3 regions of the Streptomyces sp. NPDC034099 genome follow, and region 3 is predicted to be linked to each of the others. Evidence: riboswitches for the same ligand, from Rfam matches in the RefSeq annotation. Region 3 holds a riboswitch; each other region holds the start of a gene.
The links. A riboswitch is a leader RNA that binds a small molecule or an ion and turns the genes downstream of it on or off. The one in region 3 is predicted to bind cobalamin.
Positions count from the first base shown of each region.

Region 1: it holds a riboswitch for cobalamin, as region 3 does, so the genes downstream of both, ACZ56V_RS22475 (energy-coupling factor ABC transporter permease) here and ACZ56V_RS00930 (ribonucleoside-diphosphate reductase subunit alpha) in region 3, are expected to answer to the same signal.
Region 2: it holds a riboswitch for cobalamin, as region 3 does, so the genes downstream of both, ACZ56V_RS24025 (ABC transporter substrate-binding protein) here and ACZ56V_RS00930 (ribonucleoside-diphosphate reductase subunit alpha) in region 3, are expected to answer to the same signal.

Region 1 covers NZ_JBVISR010000007.1:405,377-411,955, forward strand. Annotated here, with positions in the region: gene ACZ56V_RS22450 (FAD-binding and (Fe-S)-binding domain-containing protein) at 1-814, shown strand, start outside; gene ACZ56V_RS22455 (DUF7144 family membrane protein) at 893-1,357, opposite strand; gene ACZ56V_RS22460 (chloride channel protein) at 1,726-3,084, shown strand; gene ACZ56V_RS22465 (potassium channel family protein) at 3,081-3,641, shown strand; gene ACZ56V_RS22470 (MerR family transcriptional regulator) at 3,723-4,316, shown strand; cobalamin riboswitch at 4,387-4,572, shown strand; gene ACZ56V_RS22475 (energy-coupling factor ABC transporter permease) at 4,603-5,301, shown strand; gene ACZ56V_RS22480 (energy-coupling factor ABC transporter substrate-binding protein) at 5,298-5,654, shown strand; gene cbiQ (cobalt ECF transporter T component CbiQ) at 5,655-6,404, shown strand; gene ACZ56V_RS22490 (ATP-binding cassette domain-containing protein) at 6,401-6,579, shown strand, end outside.
Region 2 covers NZ_JBVISR010000008.1:296,949-303,527, forward strand. Annotated here, with positions in the region: gene abc-f (ribosomal protection-like ABC-F family protein) at 1-991, shown strand, start outside; gene ACZ56V_RS24010 (flavodoxin family protein) at 1,070-1,525, shown strand; gene ACZ56V_RS24015 (ABC transporter ATP-binding protein) at 1,570-2,343, opposite strand; gene ACZ56V_RS24020 (FecCD family ABC transporter permease) at 2,340-3,365, opposite strand; gene ACZ56V_RS24025 (ABC transporter substrate-binding protein) at 3,398-4,477, opposite strand; cobalamin riboswitch at 4,542-4,727, opposite strand; gene ACZ56V_RS24030 (M56 family metallopeptidase) at 4,887-5,819, opposite strand; gene ACZ56V_RS24035 (BlaI/MecI/CopY family transcriptional regulator) at 5,826-6,254, opposite strand; gene ACZ56V_RS24040 (TerD family protein) at 6,350-6,579, shown strand, end outside.
Region 3 covers NZ_JBVISR010000001.1:202,039-208,617, reverse strand. Annotated here, with positions in the region: gene ACZ56V_RS00945 (GlxA family transcriptional regulator) at 1-652, opposite strand, end outside; gene ACZ56V_RS00940 (hypothetical protein) at 745-1,011, shown strand; gene ACZ56V_RS00935 (ribonucleotide-diphosphate reductase subunit beta) at 924-1,937, opposite strand; gene ACZ56V_RS00930 (ribonucleoside-diphosphate reductase subunit alpha) at 1,937-4,312, opposite strand; cobalamin riboswitch at 4,435-4,578, opposite strand; gene ACZ56V_RS00925 (GNAT family N-acetyltransferase) at 4,680-5,186, opposite strand; gene mctP (monocarboxylate uptake permease MctP) at 5,258-6,579, opposite strand, start outside.

The DNA.
Region 1 (6,579 bases), on a different contig from region 3:
ACACGCCGGGTGGCGGGTGGAGCTGCCGCACGAGCCGCTGTGCTGCGGGCTGACCTGGATCTCCACCGGGCAGCTGGGCACCGCGGAGAAGGTGCTCACCCGCACCGTGCGCGCTCTGGCCGGCCATGTGCGGGCGGGCGGCCTGGTCGTGGCGCTGGAGCCGAGCTGCACGGCCGTGTTCCGGGCCGACGCGGCGGAGCTGTTCCCCGGCGACCAGGACGTGCGGCGGCTGGCCGAGCAGACGCTGACGCTGTCGGAGCTGCTCACCGGGCACTCCCCCGGTTACGAGCCGCCGCGGGTCCCGGAGCGGTCCGCGCGTGCGCTTGCCCAGGTGCACTGCCACCAGCACGCGGTGCTCGGCTGGGAGGCCGACCAGGAGCTGCTGCGGCGGGCCGGGGTGGACGCGGAGCGCCTGGACTCCGGCTGCTGCGGGCTGGCCGGCAACTTCGGCTTCGAGCGCGGTCACCTGGACGTCAGTGAGGCGTGCGCGGAGCGGGTGCTGCTGCCGCGGCTGCGGGAGGAGGACGAGTCGACCGTCGTCCTCGCGGACGGCTTCAGCTGCCGCACCCAGATCCACGAGTTCGACAGCGGCGGCCACGAGGGCGTGCACCTGGCGGAACTGCTGGCCTCGGCACTGCCGGACCCCGCGGCCGGTTCCGGGACGCCGGGCAGCGCGTACGGCACCGCGCCGGGCGCCCGTCCGGCCGCTCCCGGCCCCCGGGCCCGGGCCCTGGCCCTGGCGGGCACGGCGGCGGCCGCCGTGGGCACCGCGGCGGCGGCTACGGCAGTGGCCCGGAGCCTGCGCCGCCGCTGAGCCCGGCACGAAGGCCCGGCACGAAGGACGGTCACCACCGCGGGTGCGGGGGTGACCGTCCTTCGTGGGCGTGGGGTCTCAGGCGCGGGACGGGTTGTCCTGGCGGCTGGCCAGGGCCCAGATCACGAACACGTCGATCGCCATCATGATCACGGACCAGACGGGCGAGTACGGCAGGAACAGGAACTGGGCGATCAGGCTCAGCGAGGCGAGGACGATGCCCGCCACCCTCGCCCACGCCATGTCCTTGAGCAGTCCGAATCCGGTGACGAACACGAGGGCGCCCAGGATGACGTGGACGATCCCCCAGCCGGTCAGGCTCATCTCGTAGACGTAGGTGCCGATACGGGCGTACACGTCGTCCTCGGCGATGGCCGCGATGCCCTGGAGGACGGCGAGCGCGCCGTTCAGCAGCAGCAGTACGCCCGCGAAGACGACACCGCCGGTCACCCAGCCGCTGGTGCGGTCGCCCGAGCGCTGGGCCCAGGAGGCGTCGCCGCCGCGGGGCGGCCGGCCGGGAGTGGGTTCGGCGTGCTGGCTCATGAGCGGAGTCCTTTCTGTGTCCCCCGTACGGGGCAGCTGCCCGGCGGCGCCGACGGCACCGACAGGTCGTTTAGAGCCTGCGGGCGGCCGTGCTCCCCGGCCACGCGGGCCCGCCGTACGGGTGAATCGCGCGGGGCGTGCGCATGCGGGCGGCGGCGGCCTCGCGTTAACTGAGCGGCACCCGCGTCCCCGGTGACCGACGGCGCCCGCGGGGCGGAAGAAGGAGGGCGTGTGACGAGTCGGCCGCTGCCCCGGCGGGGACCGCTGCCCCGGCGGAGCCCGAGGTTCAGGCTCGGCACGCTGTCCCGGAAGGACCCGATGTCCTGGCGGGGCCCACTGCCCCTGGGCGGGCCGCGCGGGCGGGTTCCGTGACCGCGCCGGCGAACGCCGCCCCGGGCCGGGCCGAGCAGTCCCTGCGGCAGACCCTGCTCAGCCCGGGTTACCGGCGGCTGTTGCTGCTGTGCGTCCTGCTCGGCGTGCCCATCGCGCTGGCCTGCTTCTTCTTCGTCGGACTCCAGCACGAGTTGCAGCACTGGGTGTGGACCTCGCTGCCCGAAGCGGCCGGCTACGACACCCCGCCCTGGTGGTGGCCGCTGCCCGCGCTGCTCCTCGCCGGGCTGATCCTGGCGCCGATCGTGACCCGGCTCCCGGGCGGCGGCGGCCACCTCCCGGTGAACGGCCTGGGCGGGGCGCCCGTCGGCCCGCGCGCGCTGCCCGGCGCGGTGCTGGCCGCGCTGGCCACGCTGCCGCTCGGCGTGGTGCTGGGTCCCGAGGCCCCGCTCATGGCCGTCGGCAGCGGGCTCGCCCTGCTGGCGGTGCGGCGGACGCGCGCGGGCGGTGACCAGCGGGCGAGCGCGATCCTCGCCACGGCCGGCTCCACCGCCGCGATCTCCACCATCCTCGGCGGTCCGGTCGCGGCGGCGGTCCTGCTCATCGAGGGGGCGGGACTGGCCGGCACCCGGCTGGTCGCGCTCCTGCTGCCCTGTCTGCTGGCCAGCGCGACGGGTGCGCTGGTCTTCACCGGCTTCGGCCAGTGGACGGGGCTCGAGATCGGCGCGCTGGCCCTGCCCGACCTGCCGCCCCAGGCCGGTCCGGACGCGGGCGACTTCCTGTGGGGCCTGCCCACCGCCGCCCTGATCGCCGTACTGGTCACGCTGGCCCGCGCGCTGGGCCGCCGCACCGTCACCTGGACGCGGCACCGCACGGCCGCGCGCACCGTCGTCTGCGCCACCGCGGTCGGCGTCTGTGTCGCCGCCTACGCGCTCATCACGGGCCGCTCTCCGGCCGAGGCGGCGCTGTCCGGCCAGGCCACCCTCGCCCAGCTCGCCGCGCACCCGCACGCCTGGTCCGTGGGGGCGCTGGTCGCGCTGGTCGCGTGCAAGGGGCTGGCCTGGGGCATCGCGCTGGGCGCGCTGCGCGGCGGTCCGATCTTCCCGTCGGTTCTGCTGGGCGCGGCGACCGCGTTGGCCTGCTCCGGGCTGCCCGGCTTCGGCGCGACCCCGGCCCTCGCCCTCGGCATCGCCGCCGCGGCGGCCGCGGTGACGGGGCTGCCGCTGGCCAGCTCGGTCCTGGCGGTGCTGCTGATGGGCCGGGACGCCCACGACCGGACGCCGCTGATCGTCATGGCGTCGGTCGTCGCGTTCGTCGTCGCCCAGCTGGTGCGGCGGACGGAGCCGGAGGCGGGCCGGGCGTCGGGCGGGGCGCCGACGACGGGGGCGGCACGGTGAAGGACCGCCGGACCGCGCCCCCGCACCCCCGCACCCGTACCGGCTGGGACGCGCTCCGGCCCTGGCTCGTACGGGTCGGGATCGCGGCCGCCGTGGTCGGGGCGTACTTCCTGCTCCCCCTCGACCACCTGGGGCCGCAGCGGCCGGTGCTGAGCTGGGTGCTGTTCGCCCTGCTGCTGACCGTCGTGGCCGTGCTGCTGCTGCGGCAGATCCGGCACGTCCTCCTCGACCGTCCGGACAGCAGGCCCGGGGTGGTCATCTCGCTGCTCATCGTCCTGTCCGTGCACGTCTTCTCGGCCGCGTACTACACCCTGGCCAAGGCGCCGGGCGAGTTCAGCGGACTGCACACCCGGATCGACGCGCTGTACTTCACCGTGGTGACGCTCGCCACGGTCGGGTACGGGGACATCACCCCGCGGGGCCAGGCCGCGCGGGTGGTGACCATCCTGCAGATCACGTACAGCTTCGTCTTCCTCACCGCCGCCGCCACCGCGCTGACCACCCGCATGCGGGACATGGTGGTCCGACGGACCGAACGGGGCGGCCGGTCCCGCTGACGGCGGCGCGGCCCGGCCGAGGGCTTGAAGCTGCCGCGGCGTCACCTTCTAGCCTCGGTCGCACACTCGTGGAGGAGCCCCATGACACACGCGACCGACGGCACCCGGCGCATCGGCGAACTCGCGCGGGAGACCGGGCTGAGCATCCGCGCCCTGCGCTACTACGACCGGCTCGGCCTGCTCACCCCGTCCGCCCGCAGCGAGGGCGGCCACCGCTGCTACGACGCCGACGACGTCCGGCGCCTGCACCGCGTGCTCGCGCTGCGCAGCTTCGGGCTCCCGCTGGCCGAGATCCGCGCGGTGCTGGACGCCGAGCCGGACCACGACCCGGCGGAGCTGATCCGGCGGCAGCTCGACGTCGTCGAGGAACGGCTGCGGCAGACTGCGGAGCTGCGGATCCGGCTGCTCGGTGTGCTGGGCGCGCTGGACACCGCGGTGGCCGGCTCGGCCGAGGCCTATCTGGAGGTGATCGAGGAGATGACGGCCGTGGAACGTCCCCTGACGCCGGAAGAGGTGGCCCGTCTGGGCGACGCGCGGCGCCGCTGGGCCGAGTCGCTCGGCGAGGAGGAGCTGCGTGCCCTGCACCACAGGCGCGCGGAGATCTTCGCCACGATGGACGAGGACGAGCGGCGGCAGCTGACGGACCGGCGGCGCCGGGCGTTTGCGCAGCCCTGAGGCCTGTCCGGCGGCCCGGCGGGGCGCCCGCCGGGCCCGAGGCCCGCTTGTGCCCGCCCCCGGGGGAGCACTACTGTCGCCACGCCTTGGTGAACGGGAAATCCGGTGTGATGCCGGTGCGGCCCTCGCCACTGTGAATCGGGAAGTCCGGCTCCGGCCCTCACGGGCAGCCACTGGATCGCTTGCGATCCGGGAAGGCGGAGCACGGGCGGTGGTACCCGTAAGCCAGGAGACCGGCCAAGGCGCGTCGTCCATCCACGAGGTGCTGGAGAGGGTCTGCTGAGCCATGCACATAGCCGAGGGCTTTCTGCCACCGGCGCACGCGATCGCCTGGGGTGTCGCGTCCGCGCCGTTCGTCGTCCACGGAGTCCGGTCACTCACCCGTGAGGTCAGGGAGCACCCGGAGAGCACGCTGCTCCTCGGCGCCTCCGGAGCCTTCACGTTCGTCCTGTCGGCCCTGAAACTGCCGTCCGTCACCGGGAGCTGCTCGCACCCGACCGGCACCGGCCTGGGCGCGATCCTGTTCCGGCCGCCGATCATGGCGGTGCTGGGCACCATCACCCTGCTCTTCCAGGCGCTGCTGCTCGCCCACGGCGGGCTGACCACGCTCGGCGCCAACGTCTTCTCGATGGCGATCGTCGGCCCCTGGGCCGGGTACGGCGTCTACCGGCTGCTGCGCCGCTTCGACGTGCCGCTGATGGTCACCGTGTTCTTCGGCGCGTTCGTCGCCGACCTGTCCACGTACTGCGTCACCAGCGTGCAGCTGGCGCTGGCCTTTCCCGACCCGAGCAGCGGATTCCTGGGCGCGCTCGGCAAGTTCGGGTCCATCTTCGCCGTGACGCAGATCCCGCTCGCGGTGAGCGAGGGCCTGCTCACGGTGATCGTGATGCGGCTCCTCGTGCAGTCCAGCAAGGGCGAACTGACCCGGCTGGGCGTGCTGCTGACCCGGTCCGGGGAGCGGAAGCAGGAGGCGGTCGCCCGATGAGCCGCAACGCGAAGATCAACACCCTGCTGCTGCTCGCCGTGGCCGCGCTGGCGGTGCTGCCGCTGGTGCTGGGGCTCGGCGACCACAAGAAGGAGCCGTTCGCCGGGGCCGACGCGGAGGCGGAGACGGCGATCACCGAGATCGAACCGGACTATGAGCCGTGGTTCTCCCCGCTGTACGAACCGCCCTCCGGGGAGATCGAGTCGGCGCTGTTCGCCCTGCAGGCCGCGCTCGGCGCGGGCGTGCTGGCGTACTACTTCGGGCTGCGCCGGGGCCGGCGGCAGGGCGAGGAGCGGGCGTTGGCGGCTTCCGGGGCCACGGCGGTGTCGCGAGACACCCCCGAAGGGGACTGAGTGCTGCCGATCGACGCGGCGGCGCACGCCAGTCGCTGGCGGCGCCGCCATCCCGTGGACAAGGCGGTGCTCGGTCTCGGCCTGACCGTGCTCGCGATCTCGCTGCCGCCCTGGCCGGGTGCGGCGCTGGTGCTGGTGGCGGCGCTCACGGTGCTGCTCGGCCCGGCGGGCGTGCCCGGGCGCCGGCTGTGGCGGGCGTACCGGGTGCCGCTGGGCTTCTGCGTGACGGGGGCGCTGCCGCTGCTCGTGCAGGTCGGCGGCCCGGACGGGTTCCTGTCGGCGGCCGACGGCGGTGCGGCGCGCGCCGGTGGGCTGCTGCTGCGCACCTCGGCGGCCTCGCTGGGGGTGTTGCTGTTCGCGTTCACCACGCCGATGTCCGACCTGTTGCCGCGCCTGGTGCGGGCCGGGGTGCCCGCGCCGGTCGTGGACGTGGCGCTGGTGACGTACCGGATGAGTTTCCTGCTGCTGGACTCCGTGCGCCGCATCCGGGAAGCGCAGGCCGCGCGGCTCGGCCACACCACCCGGGCGGCGGCCTGGCGTTCGCTCGGCGGGCTGGGCGCCACCGCGTTCGTACGGGCCTTCGACCGGGCGGCGCGGCTCCAGTCGGGGCTCGCCGGGCGCGGTTACGACGGCACCCTGCGCGTGCTGGTGCCCGAGGCCCGCGTCTCGGTGCCGTTCACGGCGGCGAGCGTCGCGCTGCTGGCGACGCTGGCCGGCCTCACCCTCGTACTGGAAGGACCCCTGTCGTGAACGGACCGGCGCAGTCACCGGAACCGGCCCTGGTCGCCCTGCGGGGCGCGTCGTTCGGGTACGAGGAGGGCCCGGACGTGCTGACGGACCTGGACTTCGCGGTGCCCGAGGGGCGGGCGCTGGCGCTGCTCGGCCGCAACGGCAGTGGCAAGACGACGCTGATGCGGCTGCTCAG
Region 2 (6,579 bases), on a different contig from region 3:
ACTGCGCGTCTACGGCGGCAACTTCACCGCGTACGAGGAGGCCGTCCGCGCCGAGCAGGAGGTCGCCGAGAAGAACGTCCGCAACGCCGAACAGGAGCTGAAGCGGGAGAAGCGGGAACTGCAGCAGGCCCGCGAGCGCGCCGACCGCCGCGCGAGCAACGCCGCCCGCAATCTCAAGAACGCCGGGCTCCCCCGCATCTTCGCGGGCACCATGAAGCGCGGGGCCCAGGAGTCCGCGGGCCGGGCGGGCCAGACCCACGCCAACCGGGTCGGTGAGGCGAGGGCACGGCTGGACGAGGCGGAGCGGTCGCTGCGCGAGGAACAGCGCATCACGCTGGACCTGCCGGAGACCGACGTCCCCGCGGGCCGTACCCTCTTCCTCGGTCAGCGGCTGCGGATCCGGCTCGGTGAGCGGGAGGTGTTCGCCGGAGCGGGCGTCGACCTGACGGTCCGGGGGCCCGAGCGGATCGCGCTGACCGGGTCCAACGGCGCGGGCAAGAGCACGCTGCTGCGGCTGCTCAACGGCGACCTGGAGCCGGAGAGCGGCGACCTCAGGCGCGCCGACGGGCGCGTCGCGTATCTCTCCCAGCGGCTCGACCTGCTGGACGAGGAGCGCACCGTCGCCGAGAACTTCGCCGCCTACGCCCCTCACCGTCCGGAGGCCGAGCGGATGAACCTCCTCGCGCGCTTCCTCTTCCGGGGTGCCCGCGCCCATCTGCCCGTCGGCCTTCTCTCCGGCGGCGAGCGGCTGCGGGCCACGCTGGCCTGCGTCCTGTGCGCGGAACCGGCCCCGCACCTGCTGCTCCTGGACGAGCCGACGAACAACCTCGACCTGGTCGGCGTGGGCCAGCTGGAAAGCGCCCTGAACTCCTACCGGGGTGCGTTCGTGGTCGTCAGCCACGACCGGCGGTTCCTGCGTGAGATCGGCGTCGACCGCTGGCTGCGGCTGGCGGACGGCGAGCTGACGGAGACGGGGGCGACCGAGGAGTAGGGGCCGGCCGGGGGCGGACCTCCCGGATGCCGTGGGGTCCGTTTGCGGTCGGCGGGTGCGGGGCGGCAGGCTGCCGGTGTGGCCACTTTGCTGATCGTGCATCACACGCCGTCGCCGAACTGCCAGGCGATGCTGGAGTCCGTCGTGTCCGGGGCGACCGCGCCCGAGATCGAAGGGGTACGGGTGGTCCGGCGGGCGGCCCTGGCGGCCACGGCCGTCGACGTGCTGGAGGCGGACGGCTTCCTGCTGGGCACCCCGGCCAACCTGGGCTACATGTCGGGTGCGCTCAAGCACTTCTTCGACCAGGTCTACTACCCCTGCCTGGACGAGACGCGGGGCCGCCCCTTCGGCTACTACGTGCACGGGGGCAGCGACACCACGGGCGCGGTGCGCGGCATCGAGTCGGTCACGACCGGCCTCGGCTGGCAGCGCGCGGCGCCCGCGGTGAACGTGGCCGGTGAGCCCGGCAGGGCCGACCTGGAGGCCTGCTGGGAGCTGGGGGCCGCGCTCGCCGCCGGTCTGATGGACGACTGAGCCGGCCGGCCGAGCGCGTTCCTGGTGACCGCCCGCACGGGCTCCTAGCGCGGCAGTGTGCCCAGGAAGCGCACGTGCGGGCGGCCTGCCGGACCGGCGCGGGTGATCTCGGCGTCGACCCCGTAGACCTTCGCGACCAGGTCCGTCGTCAGGACCTCCGTCGGTTCGCCGCAGGCCACGACCCGTCCCTCCGAGAGGACGACGAGGTGGTCGCAGTACATCGCGGCGAGGTTGAGGTCGTGCAGCGCGACCACGCTGGTGACCGGCAGGGCGGAGACGAGGGCCAGCACGTCCAGCTGGTGCTGGATGTCGAGGTGGTTGGTCGGTTCGTCGAGCAGGAGTTCACGCGGCTCCTGGGCGAGGGCGCGGGCGATCTGGACGCGCTGGCGTTCGCCGCCGGAGAGGGTGTGCCAGAGGCGGTCGGCCTGACCCGTCAGTCCGGTGCGGTCCAGGGCGTCGGCGACCGCCTCCTCGTCGGCCGCCGACGCCGGTGACCAGGCGCGGCGGTGCGGGATGCGGCCGAGCCGGACGGCGTCCCGGACCGTCAGTTCCACCTGCGTGTCCGTCTGCTGCTCCACCACGGCCACGCGCCGGGCCACGTCCCGGCGGCCCACCCGGCCCAGGGGGCGTCCGTCGAGGCTGACGCGGCCCGAGGTCGGGGCGAGTACGCCGGCCAGCAGCCGCAACAGGGTGGACTTGCCTGAGCCGTTGGGGCCGAGCAGGCCCGTCATGGCGCCGTCGCGGGGGCTCAGGTCGACGCCGTCCAGGATCAGCCGGCCACCGGTGGTGCGGGAGACCCGCTCGGCGTTCAGGGTCACCGTGTCCTCCGGGTGCGGTACAGCACGAGCACGAAGGCCGGTACGCCGATCAGCGAGGTCACCACTCCCACCGGGACCTCCTGGGGTTCGAGGACGGTACGGGCCAGGGTGTCGACCCACACCAGGAACACGGCACCGGCGAGAACGCAGACCGGCAGCAGCCGGGCGTGTCCGGGACCGGTGAGCGCCCGTACCGCGTGCGGCAGGACCAGCCCGACGAAGCCGATCGCGCCGGCCGAGGCGACCAGGGCGGCGGTGAGCAGGGCGGTGGCGCACAGCAGCACCAGCCGGGTGCGGGCCACGTGGACGCCGAGCGCGGCCGCCGCGTCCTGGCCGAAGGCGAAGGCGTCCAGCGTCCTGGCGTGGCCGAGGCAGACGGCCAGGACCAGCAGCAGGACGGCCGTGCCGGTCCACACGTCGCTCCAGCCCGCGCCGCCGAGCGAGCCGAGCAGCCAGAACAGCACGCCGCGGGTGGTCTCGGCGTCGGCGGCGGTCATGACGACGAAGGAAGTGAGCGCCGAGAACAGCTGCATCGCCGCCACGCCCGCGAGCACCACCCGGTCCGTGGTGCCGCCGAGACTGTGGCTGAGCAGCATCACCAGCGCGAAGGAGCAGACCGCGCCGATGAACGCCCCGCCGGGGACGGACAGCGCGCCGCCGCCCACTCCGAGCACGACGACCAGGACGGCGCCGGTCGAGGCGCCGGAGGAGACGCCCAGGACGAAGGGGTCGGCGAGCGGGTTGCGCAGCAGGGACTGGAGCACGGCCCCGCACACGGCGAGTCCCGCTCCGCACACCGCGGCCAGGAGGGTGCGGGGCAGCCGCAGGTCCCAGACGATGCCGGCGCGGATCGGGGACACGGCCCCGGCGTCGGTGCCGGCGCCGAGGCGGGCGGCGATCACGGACCACACGTCGGCGACACCGATGTCCGCCGGTCCGATGGTGACGGCGACGGCCACGGAGACGCACAGGGCGACGGTCCCGGCCACCGCCCACACGAGGGTGCTGCGCGGCGCGCGTATGCCGGGGACGGGAGCCGTCCGGCTCGCGGACGTCACTTGGCGAGCCCGAACCCGCGCAGGGCCGCCGCCACCTGTTCCACGCCCTCGACGGTACGGATGGTGGGGTTCATGGCCTGCCCGCTGAGCAGCACGTAGCGCTTCTCGCGGACGGCGGTCATGTTCCTGGTCACGGGGTTGGACTCCAGGAACTCGATCTTCTTCGCGGCCGTCTCCGCCGTCTGCGACTTGCGGGTGAGGTCGCCGAGGACCAGGACGTCGGGGTCCCGGTCGGCGACGGTCTCCCAGCCGGCCTGCGGCCACTCCTCGTGGGTGTCGTCCATGGCGTTGTCGGCGCCGACCGCGCGGGTGATGACTCCGGGCGCGCCGCAGCAGCCCGCCAGGTAGGGGGAGGTGGAGTTGGCGAACCAGTACATGAGGGTGACGCCGGAGGCGTCGATGCCGGAGGTCGCCCTGTCGACCCTGGACTCGAGTTCGGCGACGAGTTTCTCGCCGCGCTGCTCGACGTCGAAGATGCGGGCCAGGTCGCGGACTTCGCCGTAGACGGTGTCCATGGTGAGGGGCTCGTTCCGGACGCCGTCGCCGTCGCCGCTGTTGTCCTTGCCGGCGCAGTCGGACGGCGACAGGTAGGCGGGCACGCCGAGTTCCGTGAACCGTTCGCGGGTGGCCACACCGCCGGTGCCGAGGGTGGAGGCGAAGGAGGCGGCGACGAAGTCGGGTTCGGCGTCCAGGACCGTTTCGAAGGACGGCATGTCGTCGGCGAGCCGGGGGACGCCGGCGTTCGCCTTCTCCAGTCCCTTCATGACCGGGTCGGTCCAGGTGGCGGTGCCCGCCAGGCGGTCGGCGAGGCCGAGTGAGAGCAGGATCTCGGTGGTGCCCTGGTTGAGGGAGACGGCCCGGCGCGGCGGCGCGTCGACCCGGACGTCGTGCCCGCAGTCACGGACGGTGCGTGGGTAACCGGCCGCGTCGGCCCGGGCGGCCGGGTCGTCGGTGCCCGCGCCGGACCCGCAGCCGGAGGCCAGCACGGCGCCGGACAGGAGCAGGGCGGGACCGCGCAGGGCACGGCGGGAAAGAAGGAGTCGTCGTCGGGGGCCGACGGGGCGTGCTGCGGGCAAGGAAGGATCCTCTGGCGTCGAGGGCTCATGCGCGAAGCCCGTCCGTACGATGCGGCCCGCGCCGCACGCGGCACGGGTGCCAGCAGGTCTTCGGACTCGGGATCGACCGGACGGGACGCCTTCCCGGACGGCGTACGCCGCCCAGTGGCCCGTGTCCCGCCCGTCACCCTCACCGCTGCGCGTCAGTTCCGGATTCGCACCGGATTCCCTGACCCACCAGGTGGGTTCGACTGGCTTGCGCAAGCTACCACAGGGTCATCGCCCCGCCGGGGGACGGGCCACTGCCTCACCCGCTCCCCCGGGCCACCACGCCCGTCCGCGCGTCAGCTCTTCGGTATGAGGACGGTGTCGACGTCGATGATGTAGCCGTCGGCGTTGGCGCATGCGTGCGTCAAGGAGTGAGAACCGGTCAGAACGGCGTCGCGGCCCGCAGGATGAGGAACATCGTGACGGCGGCGTTCGCGGACGACATCGCCGAGACGGCGGTCCCGGCGGCCGCCGCCCACGCCGCCAGGCCGACCGACGTGAACACCGGGGGCCAGGTGCGGACGGCGGGAGCGGGCCCCAGCAGGGCCGCCACCCGGCGGGGCACCGGGCCGGGCGCCGCGAGGCCGGCGAGGGTGGCGACGGGGGTGCCGCGGGAGACGAGGGCCGCCTTGCCGATCGCGGTCGCCACCGCGCGGCGGTCACCGACCGCCCGTGCGGCCGCCTCGTCCGCCCACCGCTCCGCCGTGTAGGCCACGGCCGTCCGCAGGGGGCGCAGGAACGGGTTGGCCAGCGCGGCGAGCCGGACTGTGAGCAGGAAGCGGTGGTGCCGGGCGGCGAGGTGGGCACGCTCATGGGCGAACAGGGCGCGCCGCTCGCCCGGTTCGAGGCAGTCGAGCAGGGCCGTACTCACCACCACCCGGTCCCGGCGTCCCCCCGGCAGCGCGTACGCGTAGGGCACGTCGTCCGGCAGTACGGCCACCCCGGTGCCCGGCAGCCCGGCCAGTGCGCGGTGGGCGCGGCGGCGCACCCGGCCGTGCCGCCACAGGGCCCGCGCCGAGGCCGCGACCACCGCGCAGAGCGCGGGAATGGCCGCCTTGCCGACGATCTCGTCGTAGGGCACCGCCGCCCGTACCTCGGGGTCGGACCAGCCGTCGGGGAGCGGGTTGCCGGGCAGCTGGGCGGTGCCGACCACCATCACCAGGGCCAGGCACACGGTGCTGCACAGGGCCATCACGGCGGCGACGGCGGTGAGCAGCCTGGTCGCGGTCCGCGGGTGCAGGTGCTGCTCGGCGAGCCTGGCGATCGGCCACGCCGTCAGCGGCAGGACCAGGGGCAGGAAGACGAAGACCCCCATGCGGTGTCAGCCGTCCTCCGCGGCGCGCGCGTGCCCGAGCAGTTCGCGCAGCAGTCGCTCGTCGTCGGGGTCGAGGCCGGTGACGAAGCTGGCCAGTACCGCTTCCCGGTCGCTCTCGGCGTCCAGCACCTTGCGCATCTTCCGCGCGGCCAGGCCCGCCTGGTCCGAGGCGGGCGTCCAGGCGAAGGACCGGCCCGCGCGCTCGCGGCTGACGGCGCCCTTCTCGAGCAGCCGGGTCAGGATCGTGATCACCGTGGTGTAGGCGAGGTCGCCGCCGAGCCGTTCCTGCACCCAGCCGGCCGTCGCGGGCCCGTCCGCCTCGCGCAGCGCGGACAGCACCAGCGCTTCCAGCTCACCCTGGCCCCGCCGCCGCGGACGCCGGTCATCCGTCACCGCCCGCCTCCTTCCGCCGCCGATCGTCTTCCGGAGCGACATCGTATAGAAGGCTTACTTCTACAGTGTTGTAGATTGTCGGCAGGCACAATGAACACGGAACGCGGAACGCAGCGAACACGACGAAGGAGAACGCAGTGGGAGTTTCCCTGGCCAAGGGCGGCAACGTCTCGCTCAGCAAGGAGGCGCCCGGCCTGACCGCCGTGCTGGTCGGTCTGGGCTGGGACGTGCGCACCACGACCGGCACCGACTACGACCTCGACGCCTCCGCGCTGCTCCTCGACGCGTCGGGCAAGGTGCTCTCGGACGGGCACTTCGTCTTCTACAACAACCTCACCAGCCCGGACGGCTCGGTCGAGCACACCGG
Region 3 (6,579 bases):
CCTCGCCGACGGTGTCGCAGGAGGAGCGGGGCAGCGGCCGTTCGATGTACTGCGCCTGCCCGCCGTCCCGGTGCGGCGGCACCACCATGCGCCGGGCGATCCGGTTGGCGACCTCCGGCCCCTGCTCCTTGCGCACGATGTGCAGGCAGGCGTCGATGCCGGCGGCGGTCCCGGCGGAGGTGATCACCGGGTCCTCGTCGACGTAGAGCACGTCCGGCGCGACCTCGGCCCGCGGGTACTGCCGGGACAGCTCGGCCGCGTGGTGCCAGTGCACCGCGCACCGCCGCCCGTCCAGCAGGCCGGCGGCGCCCAGGACGAAGACGCCGGAGCACACGCTCAGTACGCGTGTGCCCCGGTCCGTCGCCCTGCGCAGGGCGTCCAGCAGTTCGGGCGGATACTCCCGGCGGACGAAGTCGCTGCCCGCAGGCACCGCGATCAGGTCGGCCTCCTCCAGCCGCTCCAGACCGAACGGCGTCGAGACGGTCAGCCCGCCGACGTGGGTGCCCAGCGTGGGGCCCTCCGCCGAGACCACCGCGAAGTCGTACCCCGGCAGACCCTCGTCGCTCCGGTCGATGCCGAAGACCTCGCAGATCACGCCGAGTTCGAAGGGATGCGCACCGTCCAGCAGGACGGCGGCCACGTTCCGCAACATGCCGCCAGTGTGCCTCGTCAGTGGCAGGAAATCGAGGCCTTACGGCAGTCCTGCCACTGACGGTAAGGAGTCTCCGGCGCGACAGTGGTGTCATGACCGGAAACCAGATAGAAGGCCTCGTCGGAATGCTCGCGACCTTCGGACTCCTCGTCCTCATGATCCTCCCCTCGGTGATCGGCATCGTGCGCGACCGGCGCATCGACCGCCAGATCAGGGAGGCCCAGGAGGGCCGGGCCCGGGAAGAGGAGACTCGGCAGACGCCTCGGACGACTCAGAAGTCCTCGGACAGGTCGACGGTGCCCTCCACCGCCACCTGGTACGCCGAGGGACGCCGCTCGAAGAAGTTGGTCAACTCCTGAACACCCTGCAGCTCCATGAAGGAGAAGGGGTTCTCGGAGCCGTACACCGGGGCGAAGCCGAGGCGCGTCAGGCGCTGGTCGGCCACGCACTCCAGGTACTGCCGCATCGAGTCGGTGTTCATGCCCGGGAGGCCGTCACCGCACAGGTCGCGCGCGAACTGCAGCTCGGCCTCGACGGCCTCCCGCAGCATGTCGGTGACCTGCTGCCGGAGCTCGTCGTCGAACAGCTCCGGCTCCTCCTTGCGCACGGTGTCGACGACGTCGAACGCGAAGGACATGTGCATCGTCTCGTCCCGGAACACCCAGTTGGTGCCGGTGGCGAGGCCGTGCAGCAGGCCCCGGCTGCGGAACCAGTAGACGTAGGCGAAGGCGCCGTAGAAGAACAGGCCCTCGATGCACGCCGCGAAGCAGATCAGGTTGAGCAGGAAACGGCGGCGGTCGGCCTTGGTCTCCAGGCGGTCGATCGACTCGACCGAGTCCATCCACCGGAAGCAGAACTCGGCCTTCTCCCGGATGGACGGGATGTTCTCCACGGCCGCGAAGGCGGCGGCGCGGTCCTCCGGGTCGGGCAGATAGGTGTCGAGGAGCGTCAGGTAGAACTGGACGTGGACGGCCTCCTCGAAGAGCTGGCGGGACAGGTACAGCCGCGCCTCGGGGGAGTTGATGTGCTTGTAGAGGGTCAGCACCAGGTTGTTCGCGACGATCGAGTCACCGGTGGCGAAGAAGGCCACCAGCCGGCCGATCAGGTGCTGCTCCATGGGGCTGAGCTTCGCGAGGTCGGCCACGTCCGAGTGGAGGTCGACCTCCTCGACGTGCCAGGTGTTCTTGATGGCGTCCCGGTAGCGCTCGTAGAAGTCCGGGTACCGCATGGGGCGCAGGGTCAGCTCGAAGCCCGGGTCGAGCAGGTTCTTGGTGTTCTCGTTCATTACTGGCATGCCTCGCAGGACTCGGGGTTCTCCAGGGAGCAGGCGACCGCTTCGGGGTCCGGGGCCGCCTGCACGGGGACGGCGGCGGCTCGGGCCGCGGCGCGGGCGATCCGGGTCGCCGGGCGCGAGCGCAGGTAGTACGTGGTCTTCAGGCCCTGCCTCCAGGCGTAGGCGTACATCGAGGAGAGCTTCCCGATGGTCGGCGTCTCCAGGAACAGGTTCAGCGACTGGGCCTGGTCGAGGTACGGGGTACGGGCGGCGGCCATGTCGATCAGGGCGCGTTGCGGGATCTCCCAGGCGGTGCGGTACAGCGCGCGCACGTCCTCGGGGACCCAGGAGAAGCCCTGCACCGACCCGTTCGCCTCGCGCAGCGCCTCACGGGTGCGGGCGTCCCACACGCCGAGCCGCTTGAGGTCGTCCACCAGGTAGGAGTTGACCTGGAGGAACTCACCGGACAGCGTCTCGCGCTTGAAGAGGTTGGACACCTGCGGCTCGATGCACTCGTAGACACCGGCGATGGAGGCGATGGTCGCGGTCGGCGCGATGGCCAGGAGCAGGGAGTTGCGCAGACCGGTGGTCGCCATGCGCTCCCGCAGCGCGGCCCAGCGCTCCGGCCAGGCGGGCGCCACGTCGTAGTGGTCCGGGTGCAGCACCCCCTGGGCCGTACGGGTCTTCTCCCAGGCCGGGGCGGGGCCGCTCCGCTCGGCGAGGTCGGCGGAGGCCTCGTACGCGGCGAGCATGATCCGCTCGGCGATGCGGGTGGACAGGGCCTTCGCCTCGGGGGAGTCGAAGGGCAGGCGGAGCTGGAAGAAGACGTCCTGGAGGCCCATCGCGCCGAGACCGACCGGGCGCCAGCGGGCGTTGGAGCGGGCCGCCTGCTCGGTCGGGTAGAAGTTGATGTCGACGACCCGGTCCAGGAAGGTGACGGCGGTGCGGACGGTGGCGTCGAGGCGCTCCCAGTCCATCTCGCCGCTCGCGGGGTCGGCGAACGCGCCGAGGTTGACCGAGCCCAGGTTGCAGACCGCCGTCTCCCCGTCGTCGGTGACCTCCAGGATCTCCGTGCACAGGTTGGAGGAGTGGACGACGTGGCCGGGAGTCGCGGTCTGGTTCGCGGTGCGGTTGGCGGTGTCTTTGAAGGTCATCCAGCCGTTGCCGGTCTGCGCGAGGGTGCGCATCATGCGGCCGTACAGCTCACGCGCGGGCAGCGACTTGCGGGCGAGCCCCGCCTGCTCCGCCCTGCGGTAGGCCGCGTCGAACTCCTCCCCCCACAGGTCGGTCAGCTCCGGCACGTCGGCGGGGGAGAACAGCGACCAGGTCCCGTCGGCGGCCACCCGGCGCATGAACTCGTCCGGCACCCAGTGCGCGAGGTTCAGGTTGTGCGTGCGGCGGGCGTCCTCGCCGGTGTTGTCCCGCAGCTCCAGGAACTCCTCGACGTCCGCGTGCCAGGTCTCCAGGTAGACCGCCGCGGCACCCTTGCGGCGGCCGCCCTGGTTCACGGCGGCGACCGAGGCGTCCAGCGTCTTCAGGAACGGGACGATGCCGTTGGAGTGCCCGTTGGTGCCGCGGATCAGCGAACCCCGGGCGCGGACGCGGGAGTAGGCGATGCCGATGCCCCCGGCGTGCTTGGAGAGGCGGGCGACCTGGTGGAGGCGGTCGTAGAGGGAGTCCAGCTCGTCCCTGGGGGAGTCCAGGAGGTAGCAGGACGACATCTGGGCGTGCCGGGTGCCGGAGTTGAAGAGGGTGGGGGAGGAGGGCAGGTAGTCCAGGCGGCTCATCAGGCCGTACAGGGCAGCGACCTCGTCCACGGCCCGCGTGGTGTCGTCCTCGGCGAGTCCGGAGGCGACCCGCAGCAGGAAGTGCTGGGGCGTCTCGACGGCCTTGCGGGTGATCGGGTGGCGGAGCAGGTAGCGGCTGTACAGGGTGCGCAGCCCGAAGTAGCCGAAGCGGTCGTCGGCGTCCGGATCGACCAGCGCGTCGAGGCGGGCCGCGTGCAGCCGGACGAACGCGGCGGTGCGGTCGGCGATCAGGCCCTCGCGGTGGCCGGTGGCGACCGAGTCGGTGAAGGTGACGACGCCCTGGGAGGCGGCCTCGGCGCGGATGCCGATGGTCAGCAGCCGGGCGGCCAGCCGGGAGTAGACCGGGTCCTCGGAGATCAGACCGGCGGCCGCCTCCGTGGCCAGCTCGCGCAGCTCGGCCTCGTCGGCATGGGCGGACCGGCCCCGCAGCGCGGCGGCGGCCACCCGGCCGGGGTCGGCTCCGGGGAGGTCGGCGGTCAGCCCGGTCAGGGTCCGCAGCAGGGCGGCACCGGGTCCGTCGGGTTCCCCGGTCGCCGTCACCGGGTTCGCTGAAGCCGGATCGGCTGGCGCGATGGTCACGTGGAGCACTCCCTCGCTCGGCACGGGGCCTGGCGGAGGGCAGGGGGGCTCACGAGCGCGCACGGCGTCGCGTCCACCGGCCCACTCCACGAGGCCCGGACGTCATGGCACCCGGACCGGGACGGCCGGGCGCACTGTCGGCAGGTCCTCGGACTGGACAGGCGTGCGCGCACGTGCGAAGACGTACGGATGCACGCAAGTACACCGTTGCGGGACAGTTCCGGATTCGCACCGGATTCCCCTGCGGCGACAGCGAGCACGAGCATACATCTTGTGCCGGGCTCCGCCAGTACCCCCAGATGTTGTGTCCGGATGGAGTGTCAGGGGGCGTCTAGGGTCGGCGTCAGAGCGTCAGAGCGTCAGAGCGTCAGAGCGTCAGTTCGTAGGTGAGCAGCATGATGCCGTCCAGCTCCGGCAAGGGGTTCCAGTCGCGGGCGGGGGTGCGGACGAAGCCCAGCCGTTCGTAGAGGCGGTGGGCGGTGTGCATGGCGCGCTGGGTCGACAGCACGACACCCGTGCAGCCCGCCACGGACCGGGCGCGGTCGACGCAGGCCCGCACGAGGGCCTCGCCGGCCCCGCGGCCGCGTGCCTCGCGGGCGACGGCGAGCATGCGTATCTCGGCCTCGCCGGGACGCGCGATGTCCGCCATGGGGCCGCCGGACGGCACGAAGGTGACGCCGCCGAGCACCCGCCCCTCCGCCGCGGCGACCAGCACCTCGGCGGCCGCCGCCCGCTTGGCCACGTCGCGCAGCTCGTCCAGGTAGGAGTCGCTCTCCCCGAAGTCGAGGAGGCCGTCGCGCAGGTAGGCCTGCGCGGTGATTTCGCCGAGGGTGTCGTACTCCTCGGCCGTCGCCCGTCGGATCACGAAGTCCATGACGCCGAGTGTGCCCGACGGGTACGACAACGGGCCGCCGGATTTCTCCGACGGCCCGCTGAAGTCTGCCGCTAGTGCGAGCTGCCCGCCGTGGCCGGCGGCAGTTCCACCTGGAGGCCGGGGTCGCCGGCGTCCGCCGTGTAGTCGCTCGGCTTGGTCTCGTCGACGCCGTCGGGCGCCTTGACCGCCCTCAGGACGAAGGTCAGGACCACGGTGACCAGGACGTTCAGCACGAAGGCGGTGAGACCGATGTAGCCGATCTCGCCGATGCCGGGGATCTCGTCGGAGGAGCCGCCGAAGTGCTTCTGCGTCGGCGAGGCCACACCGTAGGCGGCGACCGTGCCGTAGACCATGCCGACCGCCCAGCCGCCGAGCAGCGCCCAGCGGTGGAACCAGCGGGTGAACAGGCCGCCGACCAGGGCCGGGAAGGTCTGCAGGATCCAGATGCCGCCCAGCAGCTGGAAGTTGATCGCGACGGTCTTGTCCATGCCCAGGACGAAGATCAGCGCGCCCACCTTCACCAGCAGCGACACCAGCTTGGAGACCTTCGTCTCCTGTGCCGGGGTGGCGTCGGGCTTGATGAAGTCCTTGTAGATGTTGCGGGTGAAGAGATTCGCGGCCGCGATCGACATGATCGCCGCCGGAACCAGGGCGCCGATGCCGATCGCCGCGAAGGCCACGCCCGCGAACCAGTCCGGGAACATGTTCTCGAACAGCTGCGGGATCGCCAGCTGGCCGTTCTTCACCTTGACCCCGGCCGCGATCGCCATGAAGCCGAGGAGCGCGAGCAGGCCCAGCATCAGCGAGTACAGCGGCAGGATCGTGGTGTTGCGGCGGATCACCTCACGGCTGCGCGAGGACAGCGTGGCGGTGATCGAGTGCGGGTACATGAACAGCGCGAGCGCCGAACCGAGCGCCAGGGTCGCGTACGTCCACTGGCCCCCCGCGTTCGGTACCACTCCGCCCGCCCCCGTCTCGGTGAACTTGTCGCTCGCCGACGCGAAGATGTCGTCGAACCCGCCCAGCTTGATCGGGATGTAGATGATCGCCACCGCGATGACGATGTAGATCAGCGTGTCCTTCACGAACGCGATCAGCGCGGGCGCGCGCAGTCCCGACGAGTAGGTGTACGCCGCCAGCACGCCGAAGGCGATCAGCAGCGGCAGGTCCTTGACGAACCAGTTGGTGTCCTCGCCGCCGCCGACGCCCATCACGTCGAGGACGGCCTGGATGCCGACCAGCTGGAGCGCGATGTACGGCATGGTCGCCAGGATGCCGGTGACGGCCACCGCCAGCGACAGGCCCTTGGAGCCGAACCGGCCGCGCACGAAGTCCGAGGTCGTCACGTAGCCGTGCTTGTGCGAGACCGACCACAGGCGGGGCAGGAAGGTGA